DNA from 3 places in the Streptomyces sp. RKAG293 genome. Region 1 is predicted to be linked to each of the others. Evidence: riboswitches for the same ligand, from Rfam matches in the RefSeq annotation. Region 1 holds a riboswitch; each other region holds the start of a gene.
What was found. Region 1 has a riboswitch for thiamine pyrophosphate ahead of LNW72_RS28565 (thiamine ABC transporter substrate-binding protein). Riboswitches for the same ligand answer to the same signal wherever they lie in the genome.
Positions count from the first base shown of each region.

Region 1 (6,645 bases):
TGAGCCGCCGAACGCCTTCGCCTCGCACATCGCCAAGTACTTCGCCAACGCGGTGCGCGAGGACGGGCTGCTGGCCCGCTGCACCGCCGGCGTGATCTTCCTGCCGGGCGCGGCCGGCACCGTCCAGGAGATCTTCGACAACGCGACGCCGAACTACTACGGTTCCCGGGGCGTCCCGACCCCGATGGTGCTGGTGAACCGCGAGCACTGGACCCGCGACCTGCCCACCTGGCCGCTGCTCGAAGCACTGGCGAAGGACCGCCCCATGGCGGCCCGTATCGCCCTGGTCGACTCCGTCGACGAGGCACCGGAGGCGCTGGCCCGGCTCACCGCCTCCGCCACCGGTCGATGAGCGCGGCTAGACGCTGAGGACCACGACGTCCTGAGCGGTGAAGGCGACGCCCACCTCGGTGCCGGCCTCCGGCGCGTCCCGCAGCGAGCAGGCCGCCTCCAGCGGCGGCCCGTCCACCGGGCGCAGCAGCAGGGTGACCAGGTCACCGCGGAACGTCCTGGCCGTCACCGTGCAGGGCAGCCCGTCGCGGACGCCGGTCAGCCGCACCCCGGCGGGGCGGACCAGCAGCCGGCACGGCCCCTGGGGTGCGCCGGGCTGCACCGGCACCTTGCCCCACGGGGTGTCGGCCGCCTCGCCGTGCACGGTCGCCTCGACGACGTTGTCGAAGCCGAGGAAGCGGGCCACGAACTCGGAGGCGGGCCGCTGCCACACCTCCAGCGGGGTGCCGGTCTGCGCGATCAGACCGTCGCGCATGACCACGACCCGGTCGGCGAGCGCGAACGCCTCGCCCTGGTCGTGGGTGACGGCCAGCACCGTCGTGCCGAGCCGGCCGAACAGCTGGCGCAGTTCGACGACGAGCCGCTCCCGCAGACCGCGGTCGAGCTGACCGAGCGGCTCGTCCAGCATCAGCAGCTTCGGCTCGGGGGCCAGCGCGCGGGCCAGCGCGACGCGCTGCTGCTCACCGCCGGACAGCGCGGCGATGGCCCGCCGCTGCGCGCCGGGCAGGCCCACCATGTCGAGCAGTCCGGCGACCGTGCGGTCCGCCTCGTCGCGGCGGGTCCCGCGCATCCGCAGTCCGAAGGCGACGTTGCCGCCGACGTCCCGCTGCGGGAAGAGCTGGTGGTCCTGGAACATCAGGCCGAGACCGCGCCGGTGGGTGGGAACGCCCGCCTGGTCGCGGCCGTCCAGCAGCACCCGCCCGGCGTCCACCTCCTGCAGCCCGGCCACCGCGCGCAGCAGGGTGGACTTGCCGCTGCCGCTGGGGCCCAGGACGCACACCGTCTCGTGCGCGGCGACCTCCAGGTCCACGGCGTCGAGCGCCGCGCGCTCCCCGAACCGGACCGTCACACCGTCGAGCCGCAGCAGCGGAGTGGAGGACTGGGTCATCTAGAACTCTCCTGAACGGTCGGTGCGCAGCCGCTCCAGTGCCAGCAGCGCGCCCGCGCACACCAGCATCAGAACGGTGCTCAGGGCCATCGCCTGCCCGTAGTTGAGCTCCCCGGCGCGCCCGAGGAGCCGGGCCACCGCCACCGGCAGGGTCGGGTTGTCGGGCCGCGCGATGAAGACGGTCGCGCCGAACTCGCCGAGCGAGACGGCGAACGCGAAGCCCGCCGCGATCAGCAGCGCCCGCCGCACCAGCGGCAGGTCCACCTCGCGCCAGGCCCGCCACGGCGAGGCGCCCAGCACCGCCGCCGCCTCCCGCAGCCGTTCGTCGACGGCGCGCAGCACGGGCAGCATCGTGCGGACCACGAACGGCACACCGACCAGCGCCTGCGCCAGCGGCACCAGCAGCCACGTCGACCGCAGATCCAGCGGGGGCTCGTCGAGGGTGATGAGGAAGCCGAAGCCGACGGTCACCGCCGAGGTGCCCAGCGGCAGCATCAGCAGCGCGTCGAAGCCCCGCACCAGCCTGCCGGCGCGCCGGGTCAGCGCGGCGGCGGCGAGGCCGCCCACCAGCAGCGCGATGAGCGTGGCCACCGCCGCGTACTGCAGGGAGTTCCAGACCGCCTCGATGGGCGCGACGACGAAGGTGCCGCCGGTCTCCGGGACCGAGAGCAGCGCCCGGTAGAAGGTGAGCCCGTAGCCGTCGGGCCCGTCCAGCGACCGCGCCACCAGGACGCCGAGCGGCACCAGGATCAGCAGGACGATCACGGCCAGCACCGCCCACAGCAGCGCCCACTGGGCCGCGCCGCGCGGCCGCCGCGAGGTGTGCGCGGCATCGACGAGCTTCAGGGTGCTCTCCCGGCGGCGCACCGTCCAGGCGTGCAGCGCGAGGATCGTGGCGACCGCCGCGAACTGCACGAGGGTGAGCACGGCGGCCGTCGGCAGGTCGAGGAACTGCGCGGTCTGCTGGTAGATCTCCACTTCCAGCGTGGAGTACTTCGGCCCGCCGAGGATCTGGATCACGCCGAAGGACGTGAAGGTGAAGAGGAAGACCATCAGCGCGGCGGCTGCCACGGCAGGCCCCAGCGCCGGCAGCGTCACCCGGCGCCACGCCTCGAAGCGGCCGGCGCCCAGCACCCGGGCGGCCTCCTCCTGGCGCGGGTCGAGCTGCGACCACAGCCCGCCGACGGACCGGACGACGACACCGAAGTTGAAGAAGACGTGCGCGAGCAGGATCGCCCACACGGTGGTGTCCAGCCGGACGCCCCACAGGTCGTCGAGCATGCCGCCGCGGCCCAGCAGCGCCAGGAACGCCGAGCCGACCACCACCGTGGGCAGCACGAACGGCACCGCCACCACCGCCCGCAGCAGCCGCTTGCCGGGGAACTCGAAGCGGGCGAAGACATACGCCGCCGGGAGCGCGATCAGCAGCGTCAGCCCGGTCGAGACGACCGCCTGCCACGCGGTGAACCACAGCACCCGCAGGATCTCCGGGTCGGTCAGCACCTCGCCGATCCGGCCGAACCGCCACCGGCCGCCCTCGCGCAGCCCCCGGGTGACGATGGCGGCCACCGGATAGGCGAAGAAGACCGCGAAGAACGCGGTGGGCACGGCCATCAGACCGAGCCGCACCGCGGCGGCCCGCGGGGCGCGCCGCCGGACCCTCACCGGGGTCCCGCGGCGCGGCTCCCCGGGAGCCGCTTCCGGAGTCCCTACTTCAGGACGAGCGAGGACCATGTCTTGACCCACTGGTCACGGTTCTTGGCGATCTCGTCGGGTGCCACGGTCGGCGGGGTGTCGATCTTCACGCCGTACTTGGTGAACTCGGCGGGCAGCGCCGCGTCCTGGCGGGCCGGGTTCACGAACATCTGCAGCGGCATGTCCTGCTGGAACGTCTTGCTCAGCAGGAAGTCCAGCAGCGCCTTGCCGCCCGCGTCGTTCTTGCCGCCCTTGAGCAGCCCGGCGAACTCGATCTGCCGGAAGCACGTACCGGTCGCGACGCCGGTCGGCCCCTGCGCCGGCTGCGGCTTGACGCCCAGCACCTCGGCGGGCGGGCTGGAGGCGTACGAGACGACGAGCGGCTTGTCGCCCTTGCCCTTGCCGCCGGCCGAGCCGGAGAAGCGGTCGTTGTACGCCTGCTCCCAGCCGTCGACGACCTCGACGCCGTTGGCCTTGAGCTTCTTCCAGTAGTCCTGCCAGCCGTCGGCGCCGTACTTCGCGATCGTGCCGAGCTGGAAGGCCAGCCCCGGCGAGGACGTCGCGGAGTTCTCGGTGACCAGCAGGTTCTTGTACTCCGGCTTGATCAGGTCGTCGAAGGTCGCCGGAACGGCCAGTTTGTGCGCGTCGAAGTACTTGCGGTCGTAGTTGACGCAGACGTCGCCGGAGTCGATCGGGGTGACCCGGTGCTTGTCCTTGTCGAGCTGCAGCGCCGCCGGGACCTGGTCCAGGCCCTTGGCCTCGTACGGCGTGAACAGGTCGTTGTCGAGGGCCCTCGACAGCAGCGTGTTGTCGACACCGAAGAAGACATCGCCCTGCGGGTGCCCCTTCGACAGGATCGCCTGGTTCACGGCCGCGCCCGCGTCACCGCCGGCCAGCACCTTGACGGTGTAGCCGGTCTCCTTGGTGAACTCCTTCAGCACCGCGGGCGAGGCGGCGAAGGAGTCATGGCTGACGAGGGTGACGGTCTTCGACGGCGTCGCCGTCTTCGAGCCGTCGGCCTTGTCGCCGGAGCCGCCACAGGCGGCCAGCGCCGTGGCGCCGAGGGCGGTGGCCACGACCGCTGTCGCGGCGCGCCGAAGGTTGGTGTTCATGAGCGGTTGACTCCCTACGCCGGCATTACCCGGATCAGGTCCGAGGGTCTGCGGCCGCACCGGCTTCGCCGGTGGCCGCACTCTCAGCGCTGGTGCGCTCCCCTGTCGGAAATGTTCATTTGTACGAATCTACGAGCGCCACGATAGCAGCGGGCCCGCTGACGCCCGGCAGGCGTCTCAGCCTTCGGAGGCCGCCAGCTGCCCGCACGCTCCGTCGATCTCACTGCCACGCGTGTCACGGACGGTCACCGGCACCCCGTGCGACTCCAGCATCCGCACGAACGCCCGCTCGTCCTCCGGCCGCGAGGCCGTCCACTTGGACCCCGGGGTGGGGTTGAGCGGGATGAGGTTCACATGCACGCGCTTGCCCTTGAGCAGCCGCCCGAGCAGGTCCGCCCGCCACGCCTGGTCGTTGATGTCCTTGATCAGCGCGTACTCGATGGAGATCCGGCGGCCGGACACCTCCGCGTAGTGCCACGCGGCGTCCAGCACCTCGCGCACCTTCCAGCGGGTGTTGACCGGCACCAGGGTGTCGCGCAGCTCGTCGTCCGGGGCGTGCAGCGACACCGCGAGCCGGCACTTGAAGCCCTCGTCGGCGAACCGCAGCATCGCCGGCACCAGCCCGACCGTCGACACGGTGATCCCGCGCTGCGACAGTCCGAGCCCGTCCGGCTCCGGGTCCGTCAGCCGGCGGATCGAGCCGATGACACGGTTGTAGTTGGCCAGCGGCTCGCCCATGCCCATGAACACGATGTTGCTCAGCCGGGCCGGCCCACCGGGGATCTCGCCGTCCCGCAGCGACTTCATCCCGGCCACGATCTGGTGCACGATCTCGGCGGTCGACAGATTACGGTCGAGACCCGCCTGCCCCGTCGCACAGAACGGGCAGTTCATCCCGCACCCGGCCTGCGAACTGATGCACATGGTGACCCGGTCCGGGTACCGCATCAGCACCGACTCGACGAGCGTCCCGTCGAACAGCCGCCACAGCGTCTTGCGCGTCGTGTCGTCGTCACAGCTGATGTGCCGCACGACCGACATCATCTCGGGCAGCAACCCGTCCGCGAGCTTGTCGCGCGACGCCGCCGGAATATCCGTCCAGGCGGCCCGGTCGTCGTCGTACCGCGCGAAGTAGTGCTGCGACAGCTGCTTGGCACGGAACGGCTTCTCGCCCAGCTCGACAACCGCCTCCCGTCGCTCGGCAGGGGTCAGGTCGGCGAGGTGCCGCGGGGGCTTCTTGGCCCCACGCGGCACGGCAAAGGTGAGTTCTCCGGGTACAGGCATGGTGCTACCAGTGTCGCAGACGCGCGGAGGTCAGCCGGTCCCGACGAAGACGACCAGGAGCAGCCAGACCACCGGGGCGGTGGGGAGGAGGGAGTCGAGGCGGTCCATGATGCCGCCGTGACCGGGGAGGAGGGTGCCCATGTCCTTGATGCCGAGGTCGCGCTTGATCATGGATTCGCCGAGGTCGCCGAGGGTGGCGCTGACCGCCGCGACCAGGCCCAGGATCAGGCCCTGCCACCATTTGCCGTCGTCGATCAGGTACTGCATCGACAGGGCGCCGGCCGTCATGGCGAAGGCGATGGCGCCGAAGAGGCCGGCGCGGGTCTTGCCGGGGCTGATGCGCGGGGCGAGGAGGCGGCGGCCGAAGCGCCAGCCGACGGCGTAGGCGCCTGTGTCGCTGATCACGGTGAGCAACAGGAAGACGAGGACCCGCCAGGGGCCGTCGTCCGCGGCGAGCATCATCGACACGAAGGTGGCGAGGAAGGGCACGTAGAAGGCGGCGAAGATGCCGGCGGTGACGTCCCGCAGGTAGTTCTCCGGCGGCTCGGTCATCCGCCAGACGAGGATGGCGAGCGAGGTGAGGGCCATGGCGATCCAGGCGCCCTCGGCGCCGCGCGCGTAGCCCGCGACGACCATGGCGACCCCGCCGACCGCGAGCGGTACGAGCGGGATGCGGATGGACTTCTTCTCCGCGAGCCGGGAGGTGAGCTCCCACAGGCCGACGACGACGGCGAGCGCCACCACACCGACGAAGGCGGCCTTGACGATGAACAGCGAGGCGACGATGACCGCGCCCATGCCGACGCCGACCCCTATCGCGGCCCGCAGGTTGCGACCTGCGGACTTCTTCACGGGCGGGACGGGTTCCGGTGACGGCTCAGGCGGCATACGACGAGTCTGCGCTGCGTCGAGCGCATCCTGCGCGAAACCCGCCGAGCCGTCGCCCGGTCCCCCCGCCGGCGTTTCCCAGTGGCCGGAGCGCGGCGTGGCACTCCAGGAGGAGTCGTTCACTGAGTTTCGCCTCGCGTTGTTGTTCCGGACCAGGCGTCCGGCCTGGTGTTCTGGCGGGGGGTGCGGGGGTCACCCCCCGGGAGAACGAACGGTCGTACCGCCGTGTGGCAGCGGTCCGTCAGACCTCGAGCAGCTCGGCTTCCT
Region 1 is NZ_JAJOZB010000001.1:6,407,721-6,414,365, reverse strand. It holds gene LNW72_RS28580 (LOG family protein) at 1-352, shown strand, start outside; gene LNW72_RS28575 (ABC transporter ATP-binding protein) at 359-1,399, opposite strand; gene LNW72_RS28570 (iron ABC transporter permease) at 1,400-3,013, opposite strand; gene LNW72_RS28565 (thiamine ABC transporter substrate-binding protein) at 3,109-4,206, opposite strand; TPP riboswitch at 4,201-4,320, opposite strand; gene rlmN (23S rRNA (adenine(2503)-C(2))-methyltransferase RlmN) at 4,384-5,490, opposite strand; gene LNW72_RS28555 (phosphatidate cytidylyltransferase) at 5,521-6,501, opposite strand; gene frr (ribosome recycling factor) at 6,620-6,645, opposite strand, start outside.

Region 2 (6,645 bases), 1.8 Mb from region 1:
TTCCTCGCCTATGGCGTGCCCATCTTCCTGCGGCTGCGCCTGGGTGACGAGTTCGAGTCCGGCCCCTGGAACCTCGGGCGCTACGGCAAGGTCGTCGGAACGGTCGCCGTGACCTGGATCGTCCTCAGCAGCGTGCTGTTCATGCTGCCCCAGGTCTCCCCGATCACCACGACCTCGTTCAACTACGCCCCGATCGCCCTGGGTGTGGTGCTGCTCATCGCCACCGTCTGGTGGTTCGCCACCGCGCGGAAGCGCTTCCAGGGACCGGTCAGCTACGGCCGCCCCGATGAAGTGGCCGCCATGGACCTGATCTGACCCGGCGGTACCCGATCGGCCCGAAGCACCTGAACGGCCCGAACACAGTGCACCGCAGAGGTCCCGGTGGGATTCCCACCGGGACCTCACGCATGCGCGGCCCGGACCCCCACCACCCGGAACACCGGCAGGCCGGGCAGCCGGCCCCGATGCTCTGGACGTACATCGGTGACATCGACAACGGGGAACGCTGCATCCAGAAGAAGGAGACCGGACGATGAGCGGCGGAGGCCAGGACGGGAGCCTCCGCCGCTCACCACGGACCGCGAGCGGTCAGTCGGCCAGCGGCAGGTAGACCCGGTTGCCGCTCGCCGCGAACTCGGCGGACTTCTGCCGCATCCCGGCCTCCGGGTCCAGCAGCAGATCCCCGCCGTGCTCCTTGCGGATGTCCTGGCTGATCTTCATCGAGCAGAACTTGGGGCCGCACATGGAGCAGAAGTGCGCGGTCTTGGCGCCGTCCGCCGGCAGCGTCTCGTCGTGGAAGTCACGCGCGGTGTCCGGGTCCATGGCCAGGTTGAACTGGTCCTCCCAGCGGAACTCGAAGCGGGCGTCGGACAGCGCGTCGTCCCAGTCCTGCGCCCCCGGGTGGCCCTTGGCCAGGTCCGCCGCGTGCGCCGCGATCTTGTACGTGATGACGCCGGTCTTGACGTCGTCCCGGTTGGGCAGGCCCAGGTGCTCCTTGGGCGTGACGTAGCAGAGCATCGCGGTGCCCCACCAGGCGATCATCGCGGCGCCGATGCCCGAGGTGATGTGGTCGTAGGCGGGCGCGACATCGGTGGTGAGCGGGCCGAGCGTGTAGAACGGCGCCTCCTCGCAGATCTCCTGCTGGAGGTCGATGTTCTCCTTGATCTTGTGCATCGGGACGTGCCCGGGGCCCTCGATCATGGTCTGCACGTTGTGCCGCTTGGCGATGGTGTTCAGCTCGCCCAGCGTCCGCAGCTCCGCGAACTGCGCCTCGTCGTTGGCGTCCGCGATGGAGCCGGGGCGCAGGCCGTCGCCGAGCGAGTACGTGACGTCGTAGGAGGCGAGGATGTCGCAGAGCTCCTCGAAGTTCTCGTAGAGGAACGACTCCTTGTGGTGCGCGAGGCACCAGGCGGCCATGATCGAGCCGCCGCGCGAGACGATGCCGGTCTTGCGGCGGGCGGTGAGCGGGACGTAGCGCAGCAGCACGCCGGCGTGCACCGTCATGTAGTCGACGCCCTGCTCGGCCTGCTCGATGACGGTGTCCTTGTAGACCTCCCAGGTCAGCTCCTCGGCCTTGCCGTCGACCTTCTCCAGCGCCTGGTAGAGGGGGACGGTGCCGATGGGCACGGGGGAGTTGCGCAGCACCCATTCACGGGTGGTGTGGATGTTGCGGCCGGTGGACAGGTCCATGACCGTGTCGGCGCCCCACTTGGTGGCCCACGTCATCTTGTCCACCTCCTCCTCGATGGAGGAGGTGACCGCGGAATTGCCGATGTTGGCGTTGACCTTCACCAGGAACCGCTTGCCGATGATCATCGGCTCGATCTCGGGGTGGTTCACGTTCATCGGCATCACGGCCCGGCCGGCCGCGATCTCCTCGCGCACCACCTCGGGGGAGACGTTCTCGCGGATCGCGATGTACTCCATCTCCGGGGTGATGTCGCCGCGGCGGGCGTACGCGAGCTGCGTCACCGCCTGTCCGTCCCGCCCCCTGCGGGGCACCCGGGGGCGGCCGGGGAAGACCGCGTCGAGGTTGCGCAGACCGCCGCGGGGGGAGGTGTGCTTGATCCCGTCGTCCTCGGGGCGGACCGGGCGGCCCGAGTACTCCTCGGTGTCGCCGCGGCCGATGATCCAGTTCTCCCGCAGCGGCGCCAGGCCGCGGCGGACGTCCGTGGTGACGTTCGGATCGGTGTACGGCCCCGACGTGTCGTACAGCGTCACGTCACGGCCGGTGGTGAGGTGCACCTGGCGCACGGGGACCTGGATGTCCGGCCTGGTGCCGGTCAGGTAGCCCTTGTGCCAGCCGGGCTCGCGCTTCTCCGCAGCGACGGACGGCTCCGCCGAAACGGGCTTTTCCGTCGAAACGGACTGAACGGAGACAGGCATGCGTGCATCCTGCGTGGTCATGAGACCCAACTCCCTACGCCGGCATTACCCGGTAACAGGTTCAGCGGTCGGCGCAGTTCTTCAGCGCCCTCTCAGCCCGGTGCTCCGAGCTCCCGCGATTGCAAAGGTGCCCCCACGGTAGCGGGTGCGGACGAACGCACACCAGGGGGTCTTGCGATGATCGGCCCGTGGACACCCCCCAGGCGTCGCCGCACGCGCACTCGCACACCCACGGTCACGGTCCGGTGCCGCCGGTCTCGAAGCACCTCCGCAAGGTCATCGCGGTGGTTCTGGTCCCCTTCGCCGCAGCGGTGCTCGCCGGGCTGATCGTGCTGTGGCCGGGTGGAGTGCCCCCGCACGCGCGCACCGGGGTCGGTTTCGACCAGCAGACACAGCAGGCGCGGGTCACCAGGATCGACGACGTCGACTGCGCCGAGGCGAACACACAGTCACCGGCGCAGTCCACACCCGGCGCCGCCGCCTCCCCGCCGGAACGCTGCGAGAAGGCGACCATCGAGGTCACCACGGGCAAGGACCAGGGCCGGACGTTCACCGAGATCGTGCACCCCGACCAGACCCGCCGCTACACGGCGGGCCAGGGCGTGGTGGTGGCGTACGCACCCGACGCTCCGAAGGAGCTGCAGTACGCGGTGACCGATGTCGACCGCGGCTTCCCGCTCGCGCTGCTGGCCGGGATCTTCGCCCTCGCGGTGATCGCCGTCGGCAGGATGCGCGGTCTGATGGCGCTGATCGCGCTGGTCATCAGCTTCGCGATCCTGACGCTCTTCATCCTCCCGGCGATCCTGCACGGCCACGATCCGCTGCTGGTGGCGGTGATCGGCGGCAGCGCGATCATGCTGATCGCGCTCTACATGTGCCACGGACTCAACGCCCGTACGTCGGTGGCGGTGATCGGCACGCTGTGCTCGCTCTTCCTGATCGGGATCCTCGGCTCGGTCTTCATCTCCTGGGCCCACTTGACGGGCAACACCTCGGACGAGACCGGGCTGATCCACACCCTCTACCCCGGCATCGAGATCAAGGGCCTGCTGCTGGCCGGCATCATCATCGGCTCGCTGGGCGTCCTGGACGATGTGACGGTCACCCAGACCTCGGCGGTGTGGGAGCTCAAGGACGCCGACCCCGGCGCGAGTTGGCGCAAGCTCTACGGAGCCGGCATGCGGATCGGCCGGGACCACATCGCGTCGGTGGTGAACACCCTGGTGATGGCGTACGCGGGTGCGGCGCTGCCGCTCCTGCTGCTGTTCTCGGTGGCGCGCAGCGGGGTGCTGCGGGTCGCCGGCAGCGAGCTGGTGGCGGAGGAGATCGTCCGGACGCTGGTCGGCAGCATCGGCCTGGTCGCGTCGGTTCCCCTGACGACGCTGCTGGCGGCGCTCGTTGTCAGTGCCGACCGGCACAATACGAGGACAAGCGTTACGAAGACGGACGGACCGAAGACGGACGGACCGAGGGCGGGGGAACCGAGGGCGGGCGGACCGAGCGCGGGGGACACTCTCCCCGCGAGGACCGGCGGCGGTCACCGGCGCCGGGGGAAGTAGCGGCAGGCCGTACTCGCGGGGGCGGGTGGCGGCGGCGGGTTGTGACGGGGAACGGGGGGACGATGGCCGGGATGATCGGGCTGCAGGGCAGGGTGACGGGGCGGATCGGCCCAGGGCTGGTCGGCGAGGTGATCGTCCAAGTACGGGGCGGCGCCGAGGCGTTCCTCGCGTATCCGGTCACACCGGGCGAGCGCATGGAGACCGGGACGCAGATCGTGGTCGTGGAATACCAGGCCCCGCGGACGGTCTACGTGGCCGCCGCCTTCGGCTGAGCGGGGTTCCGACTCCGGCTGAACGGGCTTCGCGCGTCGGCTGAGCGGGCTTCGTATCAAGACTGCGCCAAGGTTCCGTCAGGGTGTTCACCACGGCCTTGCGCGGGAGCACACTCGCGATCGTCAGGCCCCGCATGGGGGCCGCTGTAAGGGGGCGTATGCCGATGATCATCGGCGTCGTGGCGGGACTCGTTCTCGCCGCAATCATCATCGTGATCGGGCTGTTCAAGCTGATGTGGCGGGTCGCGGAGCCGAATGAGGCGCTTGTCATCTCCGGTTCCCGGCACCGCACCGAGGGCATCGAGGAAGGGCTGGGATTCCGTATCGTCACGGGGCGCGGGACGTTCGTGGTCCCCGGTGTCCAGGCCGTGCGCAAGCTCTCGCTCGATCTCAACGAGACCGAGCTGCTGGTGGACTGTGTGACGCAGCAGGGCATTCCGCTGAAGGTGCGCGGAGTCGTCATCTTCAAGGTCGGCGACGACTTCGTGTCGATAGCCAACGCCGCACGCCGTTTCCTGGACCAGCAGAAGTTCATGGGCGACCGGGTGCACAACGTCTTCGCCGGTCATCTGCGGTCGATCGTCGGCGGGTTGACGGTCGAGGACATGATCCGTGACCGCGAGAAGCTCACCGGGCAGACCCGGGCCGCCTCCGGCTCGGAGATGGAGAAGCTCGGCCTGATCATCGACTCGCTGCAGATCCACGAGATCGAGGACCCGACCGGGTACATCAAGAACCTGGCCGCGCCGCACGCCGCGGCCGTCCACCGGGACGCGCGGATCGCCCAGGCCGAGGCGGACCGGCTGGCCACCGAGGCGGAGCAGAAGGCCGCCGCCCGGATGTCCGAGGCGACCCGGGACAGCGAGATCCTGCAGGCCGGCTACCAGGCCGAACGGGACAAGGCGGCCGCGACATCACGACAGGCGGGACCGCTGTCGGAGGCCGCGGCCAAGCAGGAGGTCGTGGTCCAGGAGACCCGCGTCGCTGAGCTGGAGGCGCAGCGCCGCGAGCAGCAGCTCCAGGTCGACGTCAGAAAGCCGGCGGACGCGAAGGCGTACGAGAAGCGGACGCTGGCCGAGGCCGAACGCGATGTGCGGATCTCGGCGGCACAGGCGAAGGCCAAGGAGACCGAGCTGGCGGCCATCGCCGAAGCCAACCGGGTCAAGATAGCCGCGGCCGCGCAGGCCGAGATGACGAAGGTCAGCGGGCTGGCACAGGCGGCGGCCACCCGGGCGACCGGTGAGGCCGAGGCGGCGGCGACGCAGGCCCGCGGGCTCGCGGAGGCCGAGGCGGCGAAGGCCAAGGGCCTGGCCGAGGCCGCGTCGATCCAGGCGCGCGCGGAGGCGCTGGCCACCAACCAGGAGGCCGTGGTCGCTCAGCAGCTGGCCGAGAACTGGCCGGAGATCGTGAAGGCGGGCGCCTCGGCGTTCGGCAACGTGGAGCACATGGTGCTGCTCAACGGCGCGGACGGCATGTCCGACATGTTCGCCAAGGCACTCACCATGGGCGGCACCGGGCTCGGACTGGCCCGCCAGCTGCTCGCGTCGATGGGAACGGAGAACGGCGTCAGCGCCGTGCCGCCGCCCGCGTCTCCCAACGGATCGACGCCCCGCAGCCACCTGATACCGCTACAGGACGACGACCAGGCCTGATCCGCGAAGCACGAGTGAGGGCGGGGGCGGGGCGCGTCATCGCGCCGCGCCGCCCCCGCCCGGCCGTCCGGCGCGGCGGGTGCCGCCGGCGGACGGGATGTACGGGTTCCGGCCCCCCGGGGAATTACCAGTCACGATGTGAGGAGGACGAGGATCCCGAGGTGAACTTCTTCACCAGGAAGATCAACCCGCCGACCAGCGCCGCGAAGACCAGCACCTTGAACAGCAGACCGATGACGAATCCGACCAGGCTCATGATCAAGCCGCCGAAGACGACGAGAGCGATCACCGGGATCGCCACCCACTTGATCCACCAGGGCAGACCCTTGACCAGCTCTTCCATGACTGTTTCCCTCCAGATTCCTTCGTTGTCCCCGTGGTTCGACTCTAGAGCCGCGGAGGGGGCCGGCGGAGGGGTCGGAGACCCGATCCTTCCCTGACCGTTCCCCTACGGAACCCCAGGGTCCGACCCTCAGTCGCCCGGGCTCAGGCCTCCGGCGGCGAGAAGACGACCATGACCCGCAGGTCCTCCGTCACGTGGTGGAAGCGGTGCGGCACCCCCGCCGGCACATAGACGACGCTGCCGCGGGCCACCGTGGTCGTCTCCTCCCCCACGGTGATCGCCGCCCGCCCGCTCACCACCAGATAGATCTCGTCCTGCTGGTGCGGGACCTGCGGATCGAGCTCCCCGGCCTGCAGCGCGTACAGCCCCGCCGACATGTTCCGTTCGCGGAGAAAGCTGAGATAGGCCCCGTTGTTGGCGGCCCGCTCCGCCTC
Region 2 is NZ_JAJOZB010000001.1:4,609,762-4,616,406, forward strand. It holds gene LNW72_RS20430 (amino acid permease) at 1-315, shown strand, start outside; gene LNW72_RS41230 (hypothetical protein) at 408-536, shown strand; gene thiC (phosphomethylpyrimidine synthase ThiC) at 589-2,406, opposite strand; TPP riboswitch at 2,400-2,512, opposite strand; gene LNW72_RS20440 (YibE/F family protein) at 2,574-3,944, shown strand; gene LNW72_RS20445 (hypothetical protein) at 4,016-4,216, shown strand; gene LNW72_RS20450 (flotillin family protein) at 4,375-5,868, shown strand; gene LNW72_RS20455 (DUF5326 family protein) at 5,993-6,211, opposite strand; gene LNW72_RS20460 (cupin domain-containing protein) at 6,355-6,645, opposite strand, start outside.
Region 2: another riboswitch for thiamine pyrophosphate. It lies ahead of thiC (phosphomethylpyrimidine synthase ThiC); the one in region 1 lies ahead of LNW72_RS28565 (thiamine ABC transporter substrate-binding protein).

Region 3 (6,645 bases), 3.6 Mb from region 1:
TCTCCGGCTTCACGTCCCGGTGGATGAGCCCGGCCCGGTGCGCGGCGCCGAGCGCGGCCAGCACCGGCTCCAGGATGTCCAGTGCGGCACGTGGCTGCAGGGCGCCGCGCTCGCGCAGTACGTCGCGCAGCGTGCAGCCCGCGATGTACTCCATGGCCAGGTACACGAACGTGCCGTCCGTGCCCTGGTCGTACACGCCGACGACATTCGGGTGCGCCAGCCGGGCCACCGCCTTGGCCTCACGGATGAAGCGGTCGACGAAACCGGCGTCGGCCGCCAGCCCGGGGTGCATCACCTTCAGCGCGAGCACACGGTCGAGGCGGGTGTCCACAGCCCGGTAGACCGTGGCCATACCGCCGACGGCGATGCGCGCCTCGACCCGGTAGCGGCCATCGAGCGTCTGCCCGACGAGGGGGTCCTGCAGGGTCGTATCCACGACACGGAAGTCTACGAGCCGTCGCCGACCCGTCTCGCCGAACACGGCCGTACTGTGTCCCGCCCGTAGCGATCCGGGACGCAACCGTGACCGTCTGCCCCGGTGGGAGCGCTCCAGGCGGCGGACCGGAACCCGGCACGGGACCCGGATCCGCCGGCTGGAGCGGGCCGGGGCTCAGGCCCCGCTGAAGGCGGGCCGCTCGGGATCGAACGCGGCGACGCCCTCGACGGGGGACGACGCGGCGGCGTAGTGCCGGCGGGGGATGCGTCCGGCCCGGAACGCGAGCCGCCCCGCCGCCACCCCGTGCCGCATGGCCCCCGCCATGAGAACCGGCTGCTGGGCGCGGGTCACCGCCGACGCCAGCATGACGGCGGCGCACCCCAGCTCCATGGCGAACGCCACGTCGGACGCGGTGCCGGCCCCGGCGTCGAGGATGACCGGGACGCCCGCCCGCTCGGTGATCAGCTGGAAGTTGTGCGGATTGCGGATGCCGAGCCCGGAGCCGATCGGCGACCCCAGCGGCATGATCGCCGCACAGCCGACGTCCTCCAGCTTGCGGGCCAGCACCGGATCGTCGTTGGTGTAGGGCAGGACGGTGAATCCGTCGTCGACCAGCGTCTCGGCGGCGTCCAGCAGCTCGACGGTGTCGGGCAGCAGGGTGCGCTCGTCGGCGATGACCTCCAGCTTGATCCAGTCGGTGCCCAGCGCCTCGCGGGCCAGCCGCGCGGTGAGGACGGCCTCGCCGGCGGTGAAGCAGCCCGCCGTGTTCGGCAGGACCCGGATGCCGTGCCTGCCCAGCACGGAGAGCACGGAGCCCTTCGTCGCCGGGTCGAGGCGGCGCATCGCCACCGTGGTGAGTTCGGTACCGGAGGCGAGCAGCGCCTGTTCGAGGATCTCCAGGCTGGGCGCACCGCCGGTGCCCATGATCAGCCGGGAGGTGAAGGGGACGCCGGCGATCCGCAGGGTGTCGTCGGCGGCACCGGCCGTGTGCGGGGGGTGCGGCACGGGATCAGCCTCCCTGGACGGCGGTGAGGACCTCGACGCGGTCGCCGTCGGCGAGTGCGGTGGTGGTCCAGCGGCTGCGGGGGACGACGGTCTCGTTGAGAGCGGCGGCGACGCCCGAGGGGGCGGCGGTCAGGGAGGCGACGAGCCGGTCGAGGGTCAGGCCCTCGGTGATCTCGCGGGCCTCACCGTTGACGGAGACGGTCATGCGGGCTGCTCCTGAAGCGTGAAGCGTGCGGGGGAGAAGGGCCGGGCCGACTCGGGCACCGAACCCGTCGTGAGCAGCTCGGCCATGATGTCGCCGGTCACCGGGGTCAGCAGCACACCGTTGCGGTGGTGGCCGGTGGCCAGCAGCAGACCGGGCAGCGCGCTGCGGCCGAGCAGCGGGGCGTTGTCGGGGGAGCCGGGGCGCAGCCCCGCGAGGGTCTCGACCAGCGGCAGTTCGGTGAGCCCCGGCACCAGCTCGTGGGCGTCGCGCAGCAGTTCGTAGACGCCGCCCGCGGTGACCGTGGTGTCCCAGCCGAGTTCCTCGCTGGTCGCGCCCACGACGAGCTCGCCGTTCTCGCGCGGCACGAGATAGACATGGCCGCCGCGCACCACGGCCCGCACCGTGCGGGAGAGGAACGGCGCGTAGCCGGGCGGGATGCGCAGCCGCAGGATCTGCCCCTTGACCGGGCGGACCGGCGGCAGGGCGTGCTCGGGGATGCCCGGCAGAACGCCGCTGCGGCTGCCCGCCGCGAGCACGGTCTGCTCGGCGGCGAGCACGGTGCCGTCGTCCAGCACCGCGCCGGTGGCGTGGTCCCTGACGGTCTCGATCCGGGTCACGGAGTTCCGGTGCAGTGCCACACCCGCGAGTTCGGCCGCGCGCAGCAGCGCGGCGGCCAGCCGGCGCGGATCGACCTGGTGGTCGCCGTCGACGCGCAGGCCGCCCCGCACACCGGGCGCCAGCATCGGCTCCAGCCGGCGGCACTCCCGGCCGGACAGCCACTCGGACCGCAGCCCCAGCGACGTCTGGAAGGTGTGCAGTTCACGCAGGTCGGCGCGGTCGTCGGCGTCCAGGGCGACGGCGAGCGTGCCGCACCGCCGGTAGCCGAGGCCCAGCCCGGTGGCGTCCTCCAGCTCGGCGGCGAAGGACGGATAGCGGCGGGCCGACGCGAGGTTGAGGTCGAGCAGCGTCTGCTCGCCGTACTGCAGCTCGGTGACGGCCGCCAGCATGCCGGCCGCGACGTGTGCGGCGCCGCCGCCCGGCGCCGGGTCGGCGACCGCGGTGCGCAGCCCGCGCTGCGCGGCGCGCCAGGCCGTGACGAGTCCGATGATTCCGCCGCCCACGACCAGGACGTCGTAGCGGTGGCGAGATGGATGCATGAGTGTCCCGCTCCTCCCTTCGCCGGCATGACCCGGATCAGGTTCGTACGGTCGGCGGCCGGTCAGCCGCCCTCTCAGCCCGGTACGTCCGGGCTCCCGCGAGTGCGTTAGCCCCGCCACCCTAGTACGCGGGCCCGAGCAGCGGTAAGGGAGCACGGGGTGGGCGAGAGGGGAGCGCGAGACAGGGGGATCGGATTTCGCACTGGTGGCCTGCCGGTAATCATCGGGGCGTTACGGTGATCGTGTGAGCCAGCCAAGCGCCGAGCGCGCAGTGATCGTCGGGGCCGGGATGGCCGGAGTGCAGACCGCTGTGTCGTTGCGGGAACAGGGGTGGCGCGGCGACATCACGCTGCTCGGCGCCGAACCGCACGCACCGTACGACCGCCCGCCGCTGTCCAAGTCCGTACTCCTCGGCACGGCCGAGGGCTCGCCCTTCGACGTGGACTTCAACGGCCTCGGCGTCGAGTTGCTGCTCGGCCGGCACGTGAGCGCGCTGCGCCCCGAGGAACGGCACGTGGTCACCGACGAGGGAACGGTCCGGTACGACCGGCTGGTGCTCGCCACCGGCGCCCATCCGGTGGCACTGCCCGGCAGCGAGGGCATCCCGGGCGTCTTCATGCTGCGCACCCTGGACGACGCCGCCGAGCTGCGGCCGGTGCTCGACGAGAAGCGCGATGTCGTCGTGGTCGGGGCGGGCTGGATCGGCGCCGAGTTCGCCACGGCGGCCCGCCAGGCGGGCTGCGCGGTGACCGTCGTCGAGGCGGCCGACCGGCCGCTGGCCGGAGTCCTGCCGGGCTCGGTCACCGACCACATGCGCGGCTGGTACGCGGACGCGGGCGCCGAACTGATCACCGGGACCGCGGTCGCGGCCGTCGAACCCGGCGCGGTGCTGCTCGCCGACGGGAGGCGGCTGCGGGCCGGGGCCGTCGTCGTCGGCATCGGCGCCCGGCCGGCCACCGGCTGGCTGGCGGGCTCCGGCGTCGCGCTGGGACCCGACCGCTCGGTGCTGGCGGACGACCGGCTGCGGACCTCCGTCGCCGATGTCTTCGCGGTGGGGGACTGCGCGTCCTTCCCGTCCGGGCGCTTCGGCGAGCGGCTGCTCGTCCACCACTGGGACAACGCGGTCCAGGGGCCGCGCGCCGCCGCCGCCAACGTGCTGGGCGGCGACGAGGTGTACGACCCGGTCCCGTACTTCTGGTCCGAGCAGTTCGGCCGTTTCGTGCAGTACGCGGGGCACCACTCCGCCACCGACACCATGCTGCTGCGCGGCGACCTGACGGGGCCCGCCTGGTCCGTCTGCTGGCTGCGGGACGGGGTGCTCGCGGCGCTGCTCGCCGTCGGCCGCCCGCGCGACCTCGCGCAGGGCCGCAAACTCATCGAACGCGGCGCCCACCTCGACCCGGGCCTCGTCGCCGACCCCGCGGTCCCGCTCAAGACCGCGGTACAGCCCACTCCGGGCAACAGCCCCGCCGGCGTGTAGCGGCCAAAAGCGGGTCTGCGCGGCAATTGTGGTCAAACCGTCAGGCCCGGCGGCGGCGAACCGGTACGCGGGTGCCCGTCGGGGATGGCACGCTTGTCCCGTGACCGAGATCGACGCAAAGATTGATGCCCTCGTACCTTCCTGGCTGAACCTCCCCGAGGTCGCCGAGCGACTGGGTGTGCCCATCACCCGGGTCCGCCCGATGATCAAGGAGAAGCTGTTCCTGGCGATCCGCCGCGGTGAGAACCGGGTCCTGATGGTCCCCGCCGACTTCATCGGCGAGGGAAGCATCGTCAAGGGCCTGCCCGGCCTGCTGACGGTCCTCAAGGACAACGGCTTCAGCGACGAAGAGGCGCTGGAGTGGCTGTTCGCCGCGGACCCGACGCTGCCCGGCACGCCCATCCAGGCGCTGAAGGAGAACCGCGGGACCGAGGTGAAGCGCCGCGCCCAGGCGCTCGCCCTGTAGAGCCGTCCGCCCGGGCCCGTGAGGGCAGCAGGACCCGCCGTACCGAGGGGGAGCGCACCATGACCACGCCGAACACCGTCCGTGGGCGGTTCGCCGACGCCCGGCTGTACCTGTGCACCGACGCCAGGACCGGCCCGGGCGACCTCGCCGCGTTCGCGGACGCGGTGCTGGGCTCGGACGTCGACGTCATCCAGCTGCGCGCCAAGGGGATCGAGGCCCGCGACGAGCTGGACGCGCTCGCGGTCCTGGCCGACGCGTGCCGCCGGCACGGAAAGCTGCTCGCGGTGAACGACCGGGCGGATGTCGCCCACGCGTCGGGCGCGGACGTGCTGCACCTGGGCCAGGGCGACCTGCCGGTATCCGCCGCCCGGGCGATCCTCGGCGAGGACGTGGTCATCGGACGGTCCTGCCACGCGGAGTCCGAGGCGGCGGCCGCCGCCGTGGAGCCCGGCGCGGACTACTTCTGCACCGGACCGGTCTGGCCCACCCCGACCAAGCCCGGCCGGCACGCGCCCGGCCTGGACCTGGTGCGGTACGCGGCCTCGCTGGAGGCAGCCCGGCCCTGGTTCGCGATCGGCGGGATCGACCTGACCAACGTCGAGCAGGTGCTGGAGGCCGGGGCCCGGCGGATCGTCGTCGTCCGGGCGATCACCGAGGCCGACGACCCGGCCGCGGCGGCGGCCGCACTGGCGAAGATCGTCACCTCGTACGACGGCTGAGCGGTCCCCCCGCTGCGCGCCCGCGACCGCCCGGTCACGCTCTGACCGATCGTGATCGGCCACCGGGTGTCCGACAGGCGTCCACCCCGTACCCCGCGCGTCACCAGCGCGTGTCCAAAGGATGGACGAGGGTGGGGCGCAAGCGGATAAATCGCCCGTCCTGGTTACGGGCGGTCGCGAGGCGCGGATACCCTTCGGGTATGGCCCTTGGGACAGCTTCCACCCGGACCGATCACGCGGTCACCATTCGTGAACTTCTCGCGTCCGGCGAGCGGTCGTATTCGTTCGAGTTCGCCGCGCCGAAGACCGAGAAGGGCGAGCGGACGCTCTGGAACGCCATCCGCCGCATCGAGGCGGTAGGGCCGACCTTCGTGTCCGTGACCTATGGGGCCGGCGGATCGTCCCGCGAGGGCACCGTCCGCGCCACCGACCGGATCGTCTCCGACACCACCCTGACCCCGGTCGCGCACCTGACGGCGGTCAACCACTCGATCGCCGAGCTGCGCAACATCATCGGGCAGTACGCCGACGCCGGGATCCGGAACATCCTCGCGGTGCGCGGTGACCCGCCCGGCGACCCGCTCGGCGAATGGGTCAAGCACCCCGAGGGCCTGCTGTACGCCGCCGACCTGGTCCGGCTGATCAAGGAGTCCGGCGACTTCTGCGTCGGCGTCGCGGCGTTCACCGAGATGCACCCGCGCTCCACCGACTGGGAGTCCGACACCCGGAACTTCGTCGACAAGTGCCGCGCCGGGGCCGACTTCGCGATCACCCAGATGTTCTTCGACGCGGACGACTACTTCCGGCTGCGTGACCGGGTGGCCGCCGCAGGCTGCACGACCCCGATCATTCCCGAGGTCATGCCGGTCACCAATGTGCGGCAGATCGAGCGCTTCGCTCAGCTGGGCAACGCGCCTTTCCCGCCGGAGCTGGCGGACCGTATCCTCGCGGTGAAGGACGATCCGGCGGCGGTGCGGGCGATCGGCATCGAGTTCACGACCGAGATGTGCCGGCGCCTGATGGCCGAGGACATCCCCGGACTCCACTTCATTACTCTTAACCACTCCACGGCGTCGCTGGAAATCTACGAGAATCTCGGTCTGCACCAGAGGTCGTGACCGCTCGTAAGGTGAGGAAGTGCGGACATGGGCTACACGCTGCTCTACATCGCGTTCGG
Region 3 is NZ_JAJOZB010000001.1:2,801,492-2,808,136, reverse strand. It holds gene pknB (Stk1 family PASTA domain-containing Ser/Thr kinase) at 1-436, opposite strand, end outside; gene LNW72_RS12390 (thiazole synthase) at 611-1,441, opposite strand; gene thiS (sulfur carrier protein ThiS) at 1,446-1,646, opposite strand; gene thiO (glycine oxidase ThiO) at 1,643-2,803, opposite strand; TPP riboswitch at 2,800-2,913, opposite strand; gene LNW72_RS12375 (FAD-dependent oxidoreductase) at 3,093-4,283, shown strand; gene LNW72_RS12370 (Rv2175c family DNA-binding protein) at 4,384-4,749, shown strand; gene thiE (thiamine phosphate synthase) at 4,809-5,468, shown strand; gene metF (methylenetetrahydrofolate reductase [NAD(P)H]) at 5,669-6,586, shown strand; gene LNW72_RS12355 (hypothetical protein) at 6,614-6,645, shown strand, end outside.
Region 3: another riboswitch for thiamine pyrophosphate. It lies ahead of thiO (glycine oxidase ThiO); the one in region 1 lies ahead of LNW72_RS28565 (thiamine ABC transporter substrate-binding protein).